2 regions of the Novosphingobium sp. YAF33 genome follow, and region 2 is predicted to be linked to the other one. Evidence: riboswitches for the same ligand, from Rfam matches in the RefSeq annotation. Region 2 holds a riboswitch; the other holds the start of a gene.
What was found. Region 2 has a riboswitch for S-adenosylmethionine ahead of AB4Z00_RS25455 (homoserine O-succinyltransferase). Riboswitches for the same ligand answer to the same signal wherever they lie in the genome.
Positions count from the first base shown of each region.

Region 1: it holds a riboswitch for S-adenosylmethionine, as region 2 does, so the genes downstream of both, AB4Z00_RS23620 (threonine aldolase family protein) here and AB4Z00_RS25455 (homoserine O-succinyltransferase) in region 2, are expected to answer to the same signal.

Region 1 is NZ_JBFRCW010000017.1:25,639-32,619, reverse strand. It holds gene AB4Z00_RS23630 (PepSY domain-containing protein) at 1-313, opposite strand, end outside; gene AB4Z00_RS23625 (alpha/beta fold hydrolase) at 499-1,833, opposite strand; gene AB4Z00_RS23620 (threonine aldolase family protein) at 1,888-3,015, opposite strand; SAM-I-IV-variant riboswitch at 3,081-3,192, opposite strand; gene AB4Z00_RS23615 (sensor histidine kinase) at 3,371-5,026, shown strand; gene AB4Z00_RS23610 (response regulator) at 5,023-5,685, shown strand; gene AB4Z00_RS23605 (lysylphosphatidylglycerol synthase transmembrane domain-containing protein) at 5,688-6,725, shown strand; gene AB4Z00_RS23600 (GMC family oxidoreductase) at 6,889-6,981, opposite strand, start outside.
Region 2 is NZ_JBFRCW010000025.1:275-7,255, forward strand. It holds partial or broken gene AB4Z00_RS25445 (PDC sensor domain-containing protein) at 1-1,299, opposite strand, end outside; gene AB4Z00_RS25450 (TorF family putative porin) at 1,322-2,047, opposite strand; gene AB4Z00_RS25455 (homoserine O-succinyltransferase) at 2,216-3,211, opposite strand; SAM-I-IV-variant riboswitch at 3,246-3,353, opposite strand; gene AB4Z00_RS25460 (MlaA family lipoprotein) at 3,556-4,758, shown strand; gene nhaA (Na+/H+ antiporter NhaA) at 4,914-6,101, shown strand; gene AB4Z00_RS25470 (universal stress protein) at 6,169-6,981, shown strand, end outside.

The sequences.
Region 1 (6,981 bases), on a different contig from region 2:
CACTATGCGGGTCGACATAGCTGCGCTCGCCGCGCCGCTCACCTTCCCGGGCCGCGAACTGGACGGTCCAGGCCGCGGCGGGATCGCTCTCCACGTTCAAACGCTCCACGGCCTGGCCGGGGCGCTGGGCGGCGGCGCGGGCGATCACTTCGTCGGGCGAGAGGGCGGGGCCGGTGGCGTGGGAGAGCGTGACGATGCCCGGGCTGAGGGCGCGCATGATCTCGTTCTCGAAACTCAGCGTGGCGCCGGTCAAACCCATGACTGCCAGCACGAAGCCGGCCGTGATTCCGAGGAACCAGTGAATTTGGAACAATACTTGCCGCGTCACCCTGATCGCTTTCCAAAAATCTGGTGGCGCCACTCACCGTTACCCTGGAAAGCAGGTGCCGATAAGCATCCCGAACTTTCGCCAGCTTCCCCTCTATTTGCTCCGCTAATGAGATACAATCGCAATAGCAATGGGGATTTCACACGTTTGCGGGATCGACGGGGCGAGCGCTATTCGTCCAGGTCGCGGAGGTTGAGCGCCTGTCGCAGGGCCTCGACGGCCGGGGTGGTCTCTTGCGCGGGCGTTCGCGTCCAGTAGTCCAGGTGCTGGAAGCGCAGGCGCTTGCCCGGTAGCTTCACGTCCTTCACGCCGGCGCCGAAATGGCGCGCCACCGGGCCGGAGATGGGATCTCCCAGAACCAGCAACGAGGTGGGAAACCAGTGGTTTGTCCAGACGGTCGGCGCGAAAGGCGCTGCGTGATGGGGGATACGCGCGCCTTTGCCTTCGGGATAGGAGAACTGCCGGTTCCGCTCGCTCCAATATTCGAAGAGCGGCGGGTCGACGGGAAATTCGCGCCGGTTCTTTCGGCGCTCGAAGGCGGCGGCATCATCGGCCAGCAGCAGGTCCGCCTTGCCCAGCGGCGAGCCGAGCGTCACCAGGTCGCTCACCAGCCAGGGGGCTTCCGGCACACCGGCCAGGGCGCGGCGATAGGCGCGCTGGGCATTGCGCCAGGCGGGCAGGGCGGTTTCCTCCAGGGCAGAATCGCCGCCGCGCCGGGCCGCTTCGAGTACCGCCCCGGCCTTCTCCAGCGCGGTCAGTCGTTCCAACAGGGGCGAGCCGGCGGCATGGAGCGCCTGGAGGCGAAGCGGATCGAGCTGCGCCCAGGCCTGGGTCAGGATGTCATAGGCGATCACTGAGCCGAGGCTGTGGCCGACCAGCACGATCCGGTCGTACTCGCCGCTTTCGGTCAGCTTGCGCAGCAGCTCGACGCCGCCGGCCCGGATCCGCTGACGGGCTTCGACATTGTCCGGCTCCGCGCGCAAGTAGCGTGCCGCGTCGCCGACATAGGGCACCAGCATGCCCACGATCACGCTCGTGAGCGCGGGGCCGATCAGGCCGGGCAGCAGCGTCCACCAGAGGCGGTGATCCGCTTCGTCGCCGGACAGGAGCTGCCAGGCGACGATGGCGATGGTGATCGCCAGGCCCACCAGCCAACCCGCGATCCAGTAGGGCAGGTAGGCGCGCGGAATGCTCTGCGGGCTGCGGAAGAACAGGGAGGCGATCCAGCGGCCGATCCCGGCCACCGRGTTGCCGATCATCATGTGCGCCCAGTAATACTCGAAGAAATCGACGCGGCGGGGATCCGGCGGGTCGAAGTAACGCGTCGTCACCCGGCGCAGCTCGAAATTGTCCGAAGTGACGTCGGGCTTGGAGTAGACGGTATTGTCATAGCCCGCGACGAGCGAGCGGTCTTTCGACCATGCCGCGTCGATGAAGCTCCAGAGCGTGTCCATCGGCCGCTGCTCGCCGATGCCGTGGACGAGAATGACTGCCGTTTTGCGCACTTCTGCCAAGGATCGCCCCCCGTCTCGTCACAAAGGGCGATCGTAACATGCAAGTTATGCGGTGTTTACTGCCAATTCCTCAGAGCTTCTCTGAAAATTCGCGATCCCCGAACCTTGCGGCACGAGGGTGCTTTCCCGCGCCAGCGCGATCACGTCGGCGGCGAGACGGTCGACTTGGGCGGGGTCGGCATCCCAGGCGAACATGAACCGCGCACCGCCGCCGATGAACGTGTAGAAACGCCATCCCCGGGCGCGCAGCCCGTCCAGCACCGGCTCGGGCGCGGCCAGGAACACGGCATTGGCCTCCACCGGGAAGATGAGATCCAGTCCTTCGATCCCGGTGACGGCGCCGGCCAGCCGGCGGGCGCAGGCATTGGCGTGGCGGGCATTGCCCAGCCAGGCGCCGGTTTCCAGCACGCCGATCCACGGCGCCGAAAGGTAGCGCATCTTCGAGGCGAGCTGGCCCGCCTGCTTGCAGCGATAGGCGAAGTCCTCGGACAGGGCGTGGTCGAAGAAGATCACCGCCTCGCCCGCCGCCATGCCGTTCTTGGTGCCGCCGAAGCAGAGCACGTCCACGCCGGCCTGCCAGGTGATCTGCGCCGGCGCGCAGTCCAGGGCGGCGCAGGCATGGGCGAAACGGGCGCCGTCCATGTGCAGCTTCAGCCCGAGTTCGCGGCAGGTGGCGGAAATCGCCTCGATCTCGGCCACGGTATAGACCTGCCCGGTTTCGGTGGGCTGGGTGATCGTGACGACGCGGGGCTTGGGGAAGTGGATGTCCGAGCGGCCGGTCGCCAGGCCGCGGATGGCGGCGGGGGTCAGCTTGCCGTCAGCGCTTTGGGCGACGAGCAGCTTGGAGCCGTTGGAGAAGAACTCCGGCGCGCCGCACTCGTCCGTCTCGACATGGGCCGAGGACGAGCAGATCACCGAGTGGTAGGACTGGCACAGCGCGGCCAGCGCCAGCGAATTGGCGGCCGTGCCGTTGAAGGCGAAATAGACGTCGCAGTCGGTGGCGAAAAGGTCGCGGAAGGCGTCGGCGGCGCGGCGGGTCCATTCGTCTTCGCCATAAGCGGTCGCGGAGCCGCGGTTGGCCTGCTCCATGGCGTTCCACGCTTCCGGGCAGATGCCGGCATAGTTGTCGCTGGCGAACTGCTGCGTGGGTCCTGAGGGGAACTGTTCGGACATGCGGTCTTCCTTCTGGCGCGCGATGGACTTCGGGCGAGCCGGGAAGGAACGACGGCGATGCAGCTGGAAAACCCGTTTGTTGCCGGTCCGGCCACATCCCTTCGCATGTCTGCGAAGGTACCACCTTGCTCGGGAGCAGGTTGGTGCCGGGCGCGATCCCGACTCTTGATGCTGGGGCGCTGACTAGGCCCAGCGCCCGAATTCGTCAACCGGTTCTGCGGATTCGACCGCACACTTATCCCTTTTCGCAGGCCGATCAGCAGTAAGTCTGACTCGACGAAATTGCGGCAGCTTCGTAGCTTTTTCCTACGCTTCCGGCCGTTATGCCGCGCGGGCGCGAGGAACCGAAGAACACATGGGGCGGACTTTCGACGCGACGGCATCCGGCGTCAGCCGGGCACGCAATGCCTTGCTGATCACCGATCCCAATCGGCTGATCAGCTATGGACGGCTGATTACGGCGATCTTCGCCGTCATCGCCATCTATCTCGACCCCACCCAGCCCAGCCGCTACCGCGCGGAAGTGCAGGACGTGCTGGCGATCTACCTCGTCATGGCGATCGTGCTGGTGGCCGTGCCGATCCGGCGGCCGGTCGACAGTCCGGTCCATTTCCTCGTACATGTGCTGGACACCGCCATTCTCGGCTGGCTGGCATTCCTGACCAACGAACTGACCAGCCCCTTCTTCTCGTTCCTGCCCTTCACTTTGCTGGCGATGACCGTGCGCTGGGGCTTCATGGGCGCCATGATCGGCGCGGTCATGCTGGAAGTGGTGCTGTTCACGATCGGCATTCCCGACATCCTCGACGGGGAATCGGAACTGAACGTGCTGATTATCCGCACCGTCTACTTCCTGGTCTGCGCGGTGATGCTCGGCTATTTCGGCGCCTACCGCGAGAGCAGCCGCGAACGGCTGGCGCGCCTGGCCGGCTGGCCGATGGATGCGGGCGTCGGCGACCGGCGCGGCTGGCTGGCGGAACTCTGCGGCCATTCCGGCGCGATCACCGGCTGCGAAAGCCTGATCCTCATCTGGCGCGAGCAGGACGAGCCGACCGGGTTCATCGCCCACTGGCGCAAGGAAGGCCTGCGCCTGCTGCCGCTCGACCCGGCGACGTTCCGCAGCGTCTTCGCCGAGGCGCGGCTGGACTTCATGGACCGCACCCGCGCCAGCCTCGTCAGCCCCGCAGAAATGTCCGGATTGACGCTGGCGCTCGATGCGCTGGGATTGCCGCGCCCCCTGCCGCACGACTACGCCGTGCGCTCCGGCTTTTCGGGCCTGCGCTTTCGCGGCGCGATGATCGTGGTGGACCCGGACGGCCGCCCCGAAGATGCCCTGGCCCTGACCGAGATCATCGCCGCGCGCACCGGTTCCGAGCTGGAGCACGTCGAGCTTGTGGCACGGCGCGCCGACAGTGCCCGTGCCGAGGAGCGCAGCCGCTTGGGGCAGGACCTGCACGACAGCGTGCTCCAGGATCTCACGGCGACCAGTCTGAAACTGCGCAGCCTGGCCGCCCGCGAACCCGAGGTGGCGCAGGACCTCAAGGCGATCGAGGAACTCGTCACCGAGCAGCAGCGGCGCATTCGCCGCTTCGTGGAGGAACAGCGCGACGTCTATGCGGACCAGCCCACCGATATGGTGGCGGACTTGCGCCGCCAGGCGGACCTGCTGGAGAAGAAATGGGGCGTCACCGTCGCGTTCGACTGGCACGGCCGTTCCACCCACTTGCCGCGCAACCTGGTGGAGGAAGTGATCGCGCTGTTCTCCGAGGCGACGGCCAATGCCGTGCGCCACGGGTCCGCCACCCGCGTCGCACTGGAAGCGCGGCGCGTTGGCAGCGCGCTCGAACTCGGCGTGGTGGACAACGGGCGCGGGCTGGGACCGGCGGCGAACGGGATCGGCCCGGTTTCGCTCCGCAGCCGCGCCATGCAGCTCGGCGGCTCGATCGCGCTCAATGACAGTGCCGACGGGCTGCGCGTCACGATGGTCATCCCGCTGGACGAGGCGGCATGAGCGTCGTGAACCTCAAGACCTGCCGGGTCCTGGTTGCCGACGACCATCCGCTGCTGCTGCGCGGGCTGGCCGACCTGCTCCAGGCGACCCGCGAAGTCGAACTGGTGGAAGCGACGGGCAGCGGTACGCGCGCCTTGGCGGTGATCCGCGACAAGCGGCCCGAAGTCGCCGTGCTCGACGTGTCGATGCCCGATGTCGGCGGACTGGCGATCCTGCGTGCCATTCGCGAGAACGGCTGGCCTGTGCGGGTCATATTCCTCTCGGCCACGATGACCGGAAGGCAAATCGCCGAGGCCATCGGGCTTGGCGTCTGGGGCTTGCTGCTGAAGGACTATGCCTCGGATTCGCTGCTGGATTGCCTGCATGAGGTCATGGCCGGCCGCAAGTGGCTGCCCGAAGACCTCGTGGCCAAGGCCAAGCGCGGCGGCGGCGTCGATATCGGCGGCGAGATCGCCAGCCTGACGCCGCGCGAAAAGGAGATCAGCGCGCTGGTCTGCCGGGGCTTCTCGAACAAGGCCATCGCCGGGATGGTGGGATCGACCGAAGGCACGGTGAGCATCCACCTGCACAACATCTACCGCAAGCTCGACATTTCCAGCCGCACCACCCTGGCCACGCTTTTCGTCAAGTATCAGTCCCAGATCAGCGACAACGGCTGACCATGGACCGGGCAGCGGCAGGAGCGGAGGGCGACGCCGGCAGCAAAAAGGGCGGCGGACAACTGCGCTTCTGGCTCGGCGCCCTGGTTGGTGCGGTGTTCCTGGGGCTGCTCTGGACTTCGGTGGACATGGCGGCCGTGGGCGCCTTGCTGGCGCGGGCGAGCTGGCCGCCGCTGGTGCTGGCGCTGCTTGCCTATGGGCTCGATTTCCTGCTCCGCGCCTGGCGGTTTCGCGTCCTGCTCGATCCGGGCGGGCGGCAAGTGCCGTTCGGGCCGAGCGTTGCGCCTTTCGTCGCCAGCTTCGGGATCAGCGATATCCTGCCGTTCCGCCTCGGCGACGTGTTCCGCGTCTACTGGTTCCACCGCAGCTTCTCGCTGCCGATGGGCCATGTGCTCGGCGCCATGGTGGTGGAGCGCGTGCTCGATCTCGTCTCGATCCTGATGGTCGCCGGGCTGGCGCTGCTTCTGGTCGACACGGCCTTGCCGGCCGAGATCGTGGCGCAGTTTCGCCTCGTGCTGTTAGTGGCGGTAGGGGCGAGCCTGCTCGTTCTGCTGTCGCCCGGCGCGATCGAGGCGGTGGCCGGATGGGCCGAACGCACGTTTCCCGTGTCTCTGGTGGCCCGCATTGCCCAGACCGCCCGCTCGGTGGCGGGGGCCGTGCGCGGCACCGGCGATCCGCGCCGCATCCTGGGCATGGTCCTGCTGTCCTTCGCGCTGTGGCTGCTGGAAAGCCTCGTCATGCTCGGTGCCTGGGTGAGCCTGGGCGGCGAGGTGGGCGGCGCATTGAAACCGCTGGTGGCCTTTGCATTCTCGACTTTGGGCACGCTGGTGCCCGCGTTGCCGGGCCATTTCGGGTCCTACGAATTCTTCGGCATGCTTTCCTACCGCGCCGTCGGCGTCGATGCCGAGCAGGCGACGGCGACGATCCTGCTGGCCCATCTGCTGCTCTGGCTGCCCACCGCGCTGTTCGCGCTGGGCTGGCTGGTATCGATGCGGCGGGAGTCTCCGCTGCTGGTCATGAAGGCGGGCCAGGCCGGCTAGGCTTGCGCCGCAGCGTGAGGCATGCGCCGGGACACCGGAAGGCCCGCGGGCAGGACGCTGCTTCTTGTCGGATTCCCGATGATGGAGGGATAGAGCGCGGCTGGCCTTTGGCGCCGCGGCAAAAGGCGTCGGTGCGGGCCGACCCGGCCCGCACCTCACCCGTTCAGTGGAACCGGCGGGTCAGCGCCTCGGTGGCATTGCGATGGGCGACGGCCATGACCGTGCCTTGCGGGTTGACCGAAGTGGGCCCGCAGAG
Region 2 (6,981 bases):
GCCGGCCGGGAAGGCTTCGGTGATGTCGCGCGTGAGGTCACCCTGGCGCAGGGCGTCGAGCCCATCGCCCACGGCGCTGGTGACGATCTTCTGCTCCTCGGCCGAGCGGCGGTCGGCTTCCGCGCGGTCGGCCGCGGCCTGGCGGAACACATCGGCGGCGCGGGCCATGGTGCCGATCTCATCCTCGCGGCCCAGTTCGGGAATGGCGCAGTGCTCGCCCTTCGCCAGGCGGTCCACCGCGCCCGAAAGCTTGGCCATGGGACGGCCGATGATGCCGCCGGCCGCATAGAACAGCGTCGCCAGTACGGCCGCAACGATCACCAGGCCGCCGATCACCAGCTGCCAGGCCATGCTGCGTGCAGGCGCGGCAATCGTCGCCTCGGGAACGTCCAGAACCAGCGCCCAGGTGGTACCGAGGCCCTCCAGGACGACCGGCTGGATCACGCGGCGGGTGGCCACGCCGTCGACGTCGATATCGGACACGACTTGCACCTGGCCGCTGGTGAGCGCGGCCTTCACTTCGTCAAGGCCCGCGCCTTCGTAAGGCTTGCTGAGCTTGGAGGAATCGGGATTGGCGACCCAGGTTGCCGAGGCGGAAAGGAGCATGACCCGGCCCGTGCCGAACGGCTTGAGCTTGGACAGGCGCTCGGACACGCCGCCGAGGTCCATGTCGACACCGACGACGCCGATCACGCGCTCGCCCGAGCGGACCGGATAAGTGATCGACGTCATCAGCATCGTCGTGCCGTTCACGTCATAGGAATAGGGGTCGACGATCGCGCCCGCGCCGCTTTCGAAGGACTTGCGGAAATAGGGCTTTTCATAAGCATCCGCCTCGTTGTTCGGAGACATCGTCAGCACGCCGGCAGCCTTGACCCAATAAGGGCTGAAGCTGCCATTGCTGCCCGATCCGGGCTGGCCGCCCTTGCCGGCGTCGCCGCCGTCCCACTGGTCCGGCGCGATCATGGCCCAGCTGCCCTGGGCGACCTTGGACTTGAGCAGGTCGGTCTTCAGCACGCTCACCGCCAGGCCGCGATCGCGCGTGCCGCGCGCGTGCATGTCACCCAAAGTCGAGGCCAGCGCGCGAGCGGTTCCGGCGAAAGTCGCGACTTCGGTCTCGACCCGGTTGCCCTCGGCATCGGCCTGCGCCACGGCGGACTGGTCCGACAAGGCACCCACGGCCGAGCCGGTCTCCACCACCACGGCGGTGAAGCCCAGCAGCAGCAGCACGGCGATGGCCAGTCCGGCGACCGTCATCAGCTTGCCCGCTATATGCATGCGGTTGAAAACGTCTCTCATTTTCCAGCTCCAGGAGGTATCTTCAGAAGGCCGCGGTAAGCGAGAAGAGCGCGGCGGCATCGGCAGCGGAGGCGCTGCCCAGATCGGTGTCGACATAGGCAAGGCCCAGGGTAACGGGTCCGAGAGCCGCGTCGGCGCCCAGCGACCAGTCGTAATATCCGCCGGGTTTCGGGCTGATCGCGCCCTTGCTGCGGCCACCGTGCGCTCTCAGCGTCAGCGGCGTGCCGGGGATCGGCGCGGCGGTCTCTCCGAAGAGATAGAGGTGGTCGCCGCCGAGTGCCGACTGGTCCCAGCTATAGCCGGAACCGACCGTGGCACTGAGCGGGCCGAAATCGTGAGTGAGCCGGGCGGTCGTCTCGAAATACTCGATTTTCGCCGCGCCGCTCCCCGTCGCCGGGCGTTCGCCGCCGGGATAGCTGTAATAGGCCAGGGCGACGTCGAGCGTGGTGGCGGCAGCCACCGTCCCGGCCCAGCCGCCGTAGAAATCCACCTCGGTGGGGCCGTAACGATCGCCCATGTCGAGCGACGAGGCCCAGGTTCCGAGGTAGACCCCGCTCTTGTGCGAGAGATTGATCGTCGCCTGGACCGCCGGATCCTTGCCGGTCAGCGAAATTCCGCGAAAGCGATAGTCGCTGATGATCGTGGCGGCACCCGAGACAGAAAAGTCGGGCGTATCGTCGGCGGCCTGGGCAGTGACGGGCAGGAAGAACAGCGCCAGGACCAACCCGGCGGAAGAAGCGAAATGCATGGAAGTCCTGTTATGGGACGATAGGGGGCAGTGACATTATAGGACGCCATGCCCCCGGACGGCCGGGATGCGCGTCGCTCCCCGCCGATCCCGGCAACAGAAATTTACAAATGCTTCATTCGACTGGAAAAAATTCCGCGACCGGCCGGGCCGCGCGCGGCATCGAGGTTACGCCGGGGCCAGGTCTACCGGCCCATCGGCCTGCTCGATTGCGGCCGACCCGATTGCGGCCCGTTCATCCGCTGCCGCTTCGCCCCGCGCCGACTGGCCGATGGAGGCGGCGTCGAAAGGTGTCGTCTGGTAGATCTCGTTGATCCAGTTGCCGAAGAACAAGTGGCCATGGCTGCGCCAGGCATTGATCGGCGGCAGCGAGGGATCGTCGTTCGGGTAGTAGTTTGCCGGGATCGGGCCGCCGTCCCGGTTGTATTCGTTGGCCAGCGTGTCGCCGTCGTATTCCAGATGGTTGAACATCAGCAGCGCGCGGCGGGCCGGATCGTGGAGCAGGCAAAGCCCGCTGTCGTCGCTCTCCGCCAGCACCCGCAAATCGCCGCCCTCTGGCAAGTCGGCGCGGCGCACTTGCGTCCAGCGCGAGACCGGCACTGCGAATTCGTCCGAGATGCCGCGCAGGAACGGCGAGTTCGGCGCGCGATTGCGATGGGGGAATACGCCGAAGGCCTTGGCGTCGAGCGCATGCTTGGGCACGCCGTGGAAGTGGTGGAGGAAGGCCTGCGCGGCCCAGCAGATCGTCAGGCAGCTATGGACGTGCGTACGCGTCCAGTCGAAGATGCGGCGCAGCTCCGGCCAGTAGCGCACTTCCTCGAAGGCCATGCGCTCCACCGGGGCGCCGGTGATGATGAAACCGTCGAACCGCTCGTGCTGGACATCGCACCAGGGGCGGTAGAACGCTTCGAGATGCTCGGCCGAGGTATTGCGGGCGACATGGTCGCTGATCCGCACCAGGGTCAGCTCGATCTGCAAGGGCGTGGCGCCCAGCAGGCGGGCGAGCTGCGTTTCGGTGCTGACCTTGTCAGGCATGAGGTTGAGCAGCCCGATCCGCAGCGGGCGGATATCCTGCCGCACCGCATCGCTTTCGCGCATCACGGCCACGCCTTCGGCTTCCAGGATGGAGCGGGCGGGCAGATCGTCGGGAATCTTGATGGGCACTTGCGTCGGTCCTCTTTCGGGGATGACGCTGGTGGCTTGATCCGTTGATTGCCGGGTCGGCCACATCCTCCCCGAGGGGAGTGCCACCTTGCCCGGATCGGCAGGTTGGCGTTGGGCGTCATCCCAACTCTTGATGCTGGGAAGCGTCATAAGCGCTTCGGCCCGATCTTGCAACGGCCTGTCCGAGAGGCGGCGAATGGGCGCTTGGGCGATGCGACAGCCATCGGCCGGTCCAATTGACGAAAGCGGAAATCGAGCCTAGCGGCCGGAAAGCCCAGCGGAATTGCCTGATCGCGGAAAAATCGTCTTCGCTGCAGAGACCGCGATATGCTAAGGACCATCGAATGAGTTTGCCGGCTGCCGCCGTGGCGTTGTTGATGACGGGCCCGTCGGTGCCCGACGCTCCTGTTCACTTCGCCGTCGATACCGCGGCAGAGGCGGGTGATCTGCAAGTTGGCAACCCGCAAGTTGGCGCCCTTCAGCTGGCGGCACTTCAGCCTGCCGATGCGACTACCCCGCCGGTCTCCGATCCTGCGGTCCCGGCAAATCCGGCCCCAACGGTTCCTGACACGTCTGCGCCGGCCGCCTCTGCCACCCCGCCGGAAGCCGCTTCCGACGAGCCCGAATCGGTCATCGTCGTCACCGCGCCCGAACCGGCACCGCCGGGCGATCCGCTGCAGAAGCTGAACATCGAATCCTTCAAGGCGGTCCAGGCCGTCGACCAGGCCGTGCTGGAGCCGGTCGCCAAGGCGTACAACAAGGGCCTGCCGCGCCCCGTTCGCCAGGGGCTGCGCAATTTCTTCACCAACCTGAGCGAGCCGGTGGTCTTCGCCGCCTACCTGTTGCAGTTCAAGCCCGGCAAGGCGGCGGAAACCGCAGGCCGCTTCGCGATCAACACGACGCTGGGCGTGGCCGGCCTGGTGGACGTGGCCAAGAAGAAGCCGTTCAACCTGCCCTACCGCCCCAATGGGCTGGCCAATACGCTGGGCTATTACGGCGTCGGCCCCGGTCCGTTCTTCTATTTGCCGATCGTCGGCCCGACGACGCTGCGCGACATCATCGGCGATTCGGTCGACAGGCTGCTGGTGCCCGCCGTCATCGGCAAGCCCTTCACCAATCCGGCGGTCGTGCTGCCGATGACCATCGTCGACCAACTGGGCGAGCGCGCAGCCTTCGACGAGCGGATCAACAAGATCCGCAAGGAAGACAAGCCCTACGCCGCCTACCGCGAACTCTACCTGAGGCAGCGCAAGGCGGAGATCGAGGCGCTCCACGGCCGGATCACGCCCGACGTGGTGCCGGTCTACGGCCCGAGCATGAAGACGGCCGACAACAAGGACAAGGCGAAGGAAGCGGAAGCCAAAGCCAAGGCCGAAGCGACAAAGGACGTGACGGAGCAGACACCGGCACCGGCACAGCCCGCCGTTCCCGCACCGCAGGGCAATTCCCCCGCGGCCCCTGTCCAGCCGGCCGCTTCCGGGCCCGCCCCCGCTCCTGCCACCACCGCCGCTCCCGTGCCCACCCTCGAAACGGTACCCACGCCCTAAAGTACGGAGGCTCCTGCCGGAAACCGGCGGGGAGTGCAGCGCTTGGGGTGGCCTTCGGGTCGCATCCCGGTTAGGCTGGCCGGTATCTGCAAAGGCATCGGGCCATGTCCGCCGCCTTTTCCCGCCCGCCATCCCGACGAGAACGCTCGACATCGATGCCCCTGCTCAAGCGCCCCCGTTCCGCCCTGCGCGCCTTCCTGCACAGTGAGGCGTCCGGCGGCATCCTGCTGATGGTCGCGGCAGCTTTGGCGCTGATCGTGGCCAACAGCCCGCTTGCCGACACCTATTTCCACACGCTGCACGTCATGATCGGGCCGATGTCTCTCGCCCACTGGATCAACGACGGGCTGATGGCGCTGTTCTTCCTGCTCGTCGGCCTGGAGATCAAGCGCGAGTTCGTCGACGGGCACTTGTCCACCTGGTCCGATCGCGCGCTGCCCGCGATCGCCGCGGCCGCCGGCATGATCTGCCCGGCGGCGATCTACCTCGCCATCGCCGGGTCCACGCCCGGACTCGCGCGCGGCTGGGCCATTCCCGCGGCTACCGACATCGCTTTCGCCATCGGCGTCATGGCGCTGCTCGGCAAGCGCGTGCCCGCCTCGCTCAAGCTGTTCCTGACGACGGTGGCCATCGTCGACGACATGGGCGCCGTCGCAGTGATCGCGCTGGCCTATACCAGCGAGATCAACGGCGCCGCCCTGCTGGCGGCCGGCGTCATCATGGGCGTCATGTTCGTGCTCAACCGCGTGGGCGTGAAGGCCTTGTGGCCCTACCTGATCCTGGCCGCGGCGCTCTGGCTGGCCGTGCTGCTGTCGGGCGTCCATGCGACCATCGCCGGCGTCCTGGCCGCAAGCCTGATCCCGATCCGCGCCACGCCCGGCGCGCCGGACAGCGAGGAATCGCCGCTGCACCGCCTCGAACACGGGCTTCACGGCTGGGTGGCTTATGCCATCGTGCCGCTGTTCGGTTTCGCCAATGCCGGGGTTTCGCTGGCGGGCCTGGGCATGGAGCATCTGATCGCGCCGCTTCCCATGGGCGTAGCGGGGGGCCTGTTCCTGGGCAAGCAGATCGGCGTGTTCCTGGCGCTCTGGCTCTGCGCCCGTCTCGGCATCGCCAAGCGGCCCAGCGGCGCCACCTGGATGCAGACTTACGGCATGTGCCTGCTCTGCGGCATCGGCTTCACCATGAGCCTCTTCGTGGGCGGGCTGGCCTTCAGCGATCCGATCCTCATCGACGAGGTCAAGATCGGCGTGCTGGGCGGCTCCATCGTGTCCGCCCTGGCCGGATTCGCCGTCCTGCGCCTCACCGCCTCGCGCCGGAAGGCTCCGGTCGAGGCGGCCTGAAAGGACTGAACATCCGGGCGCCGCAAGGCCGGACGGCCCGGGAACGAAGGAAGAGAAGGGACCGCGCATGGCAGAACAACGGGGACCGGTACTCGTCGCCACGGATCTCAGCCCGCGAAGCGACCGCGCGGTGGACCGGGCGCTCATGCTCGGCGGACAATGGCAGGTGCAGACGTGCGTGCTCCACGCCCTCCGCCCCGAGGAACGGGTGGCCGAAGACGATGTGCGCCAGACGCTGCCGGCCGATCCCGGCAATGTCCGCATCCTCCTGCCCGCCGGTCCCGCCCCGGACACCATTGCCGACGTGGCGCAGGACCTTGCCCCCTCGCTCATCGTGACCGGCATCGCCCGGTTCAATCACCTCGGCGACTATTTCCTGGGCACGGCGGTAGACCATATCATCCGCAATGCCGCCGCTCCGGTGCTGGTGGTCAAGCAACGCGCCCGCACGCCGTACCGGCGCATGCTGGTGGCCGTCGACTTGTCGGTCGATGCCTTGCGGACCTTGCGCACTGCCGGCGAACTCTTCCCCCAGGTACCGATCGAGGTGGTTCACGCCTATCACGTACCGTTTCGCGGCTGGGTCGATTCCGACGGCATGCGCGAGGAACTGCGGCGCGAGGCAGGCGCCCGGCTCGACGAATTTCTCGCTAACGAAGCCCTGCCGGCGGCGCTTGCCGCCAGGATCACGCCGCGCCTGGAACTCGGCGCGCCCGACGAAGTGCTCGCCCGCGCCATCATGCAATTCGCGCCCGATCTCGTGGTCGTGGGGAGCCGCGACCGGAGCGGACTGGCGCAGGCGACTTTCGGCAGCAACACTTCGGCGCTGCTGGGCTGGATTGCCGCCGATACGCTTGTCGTCAAAAAGACACCCGAAGGC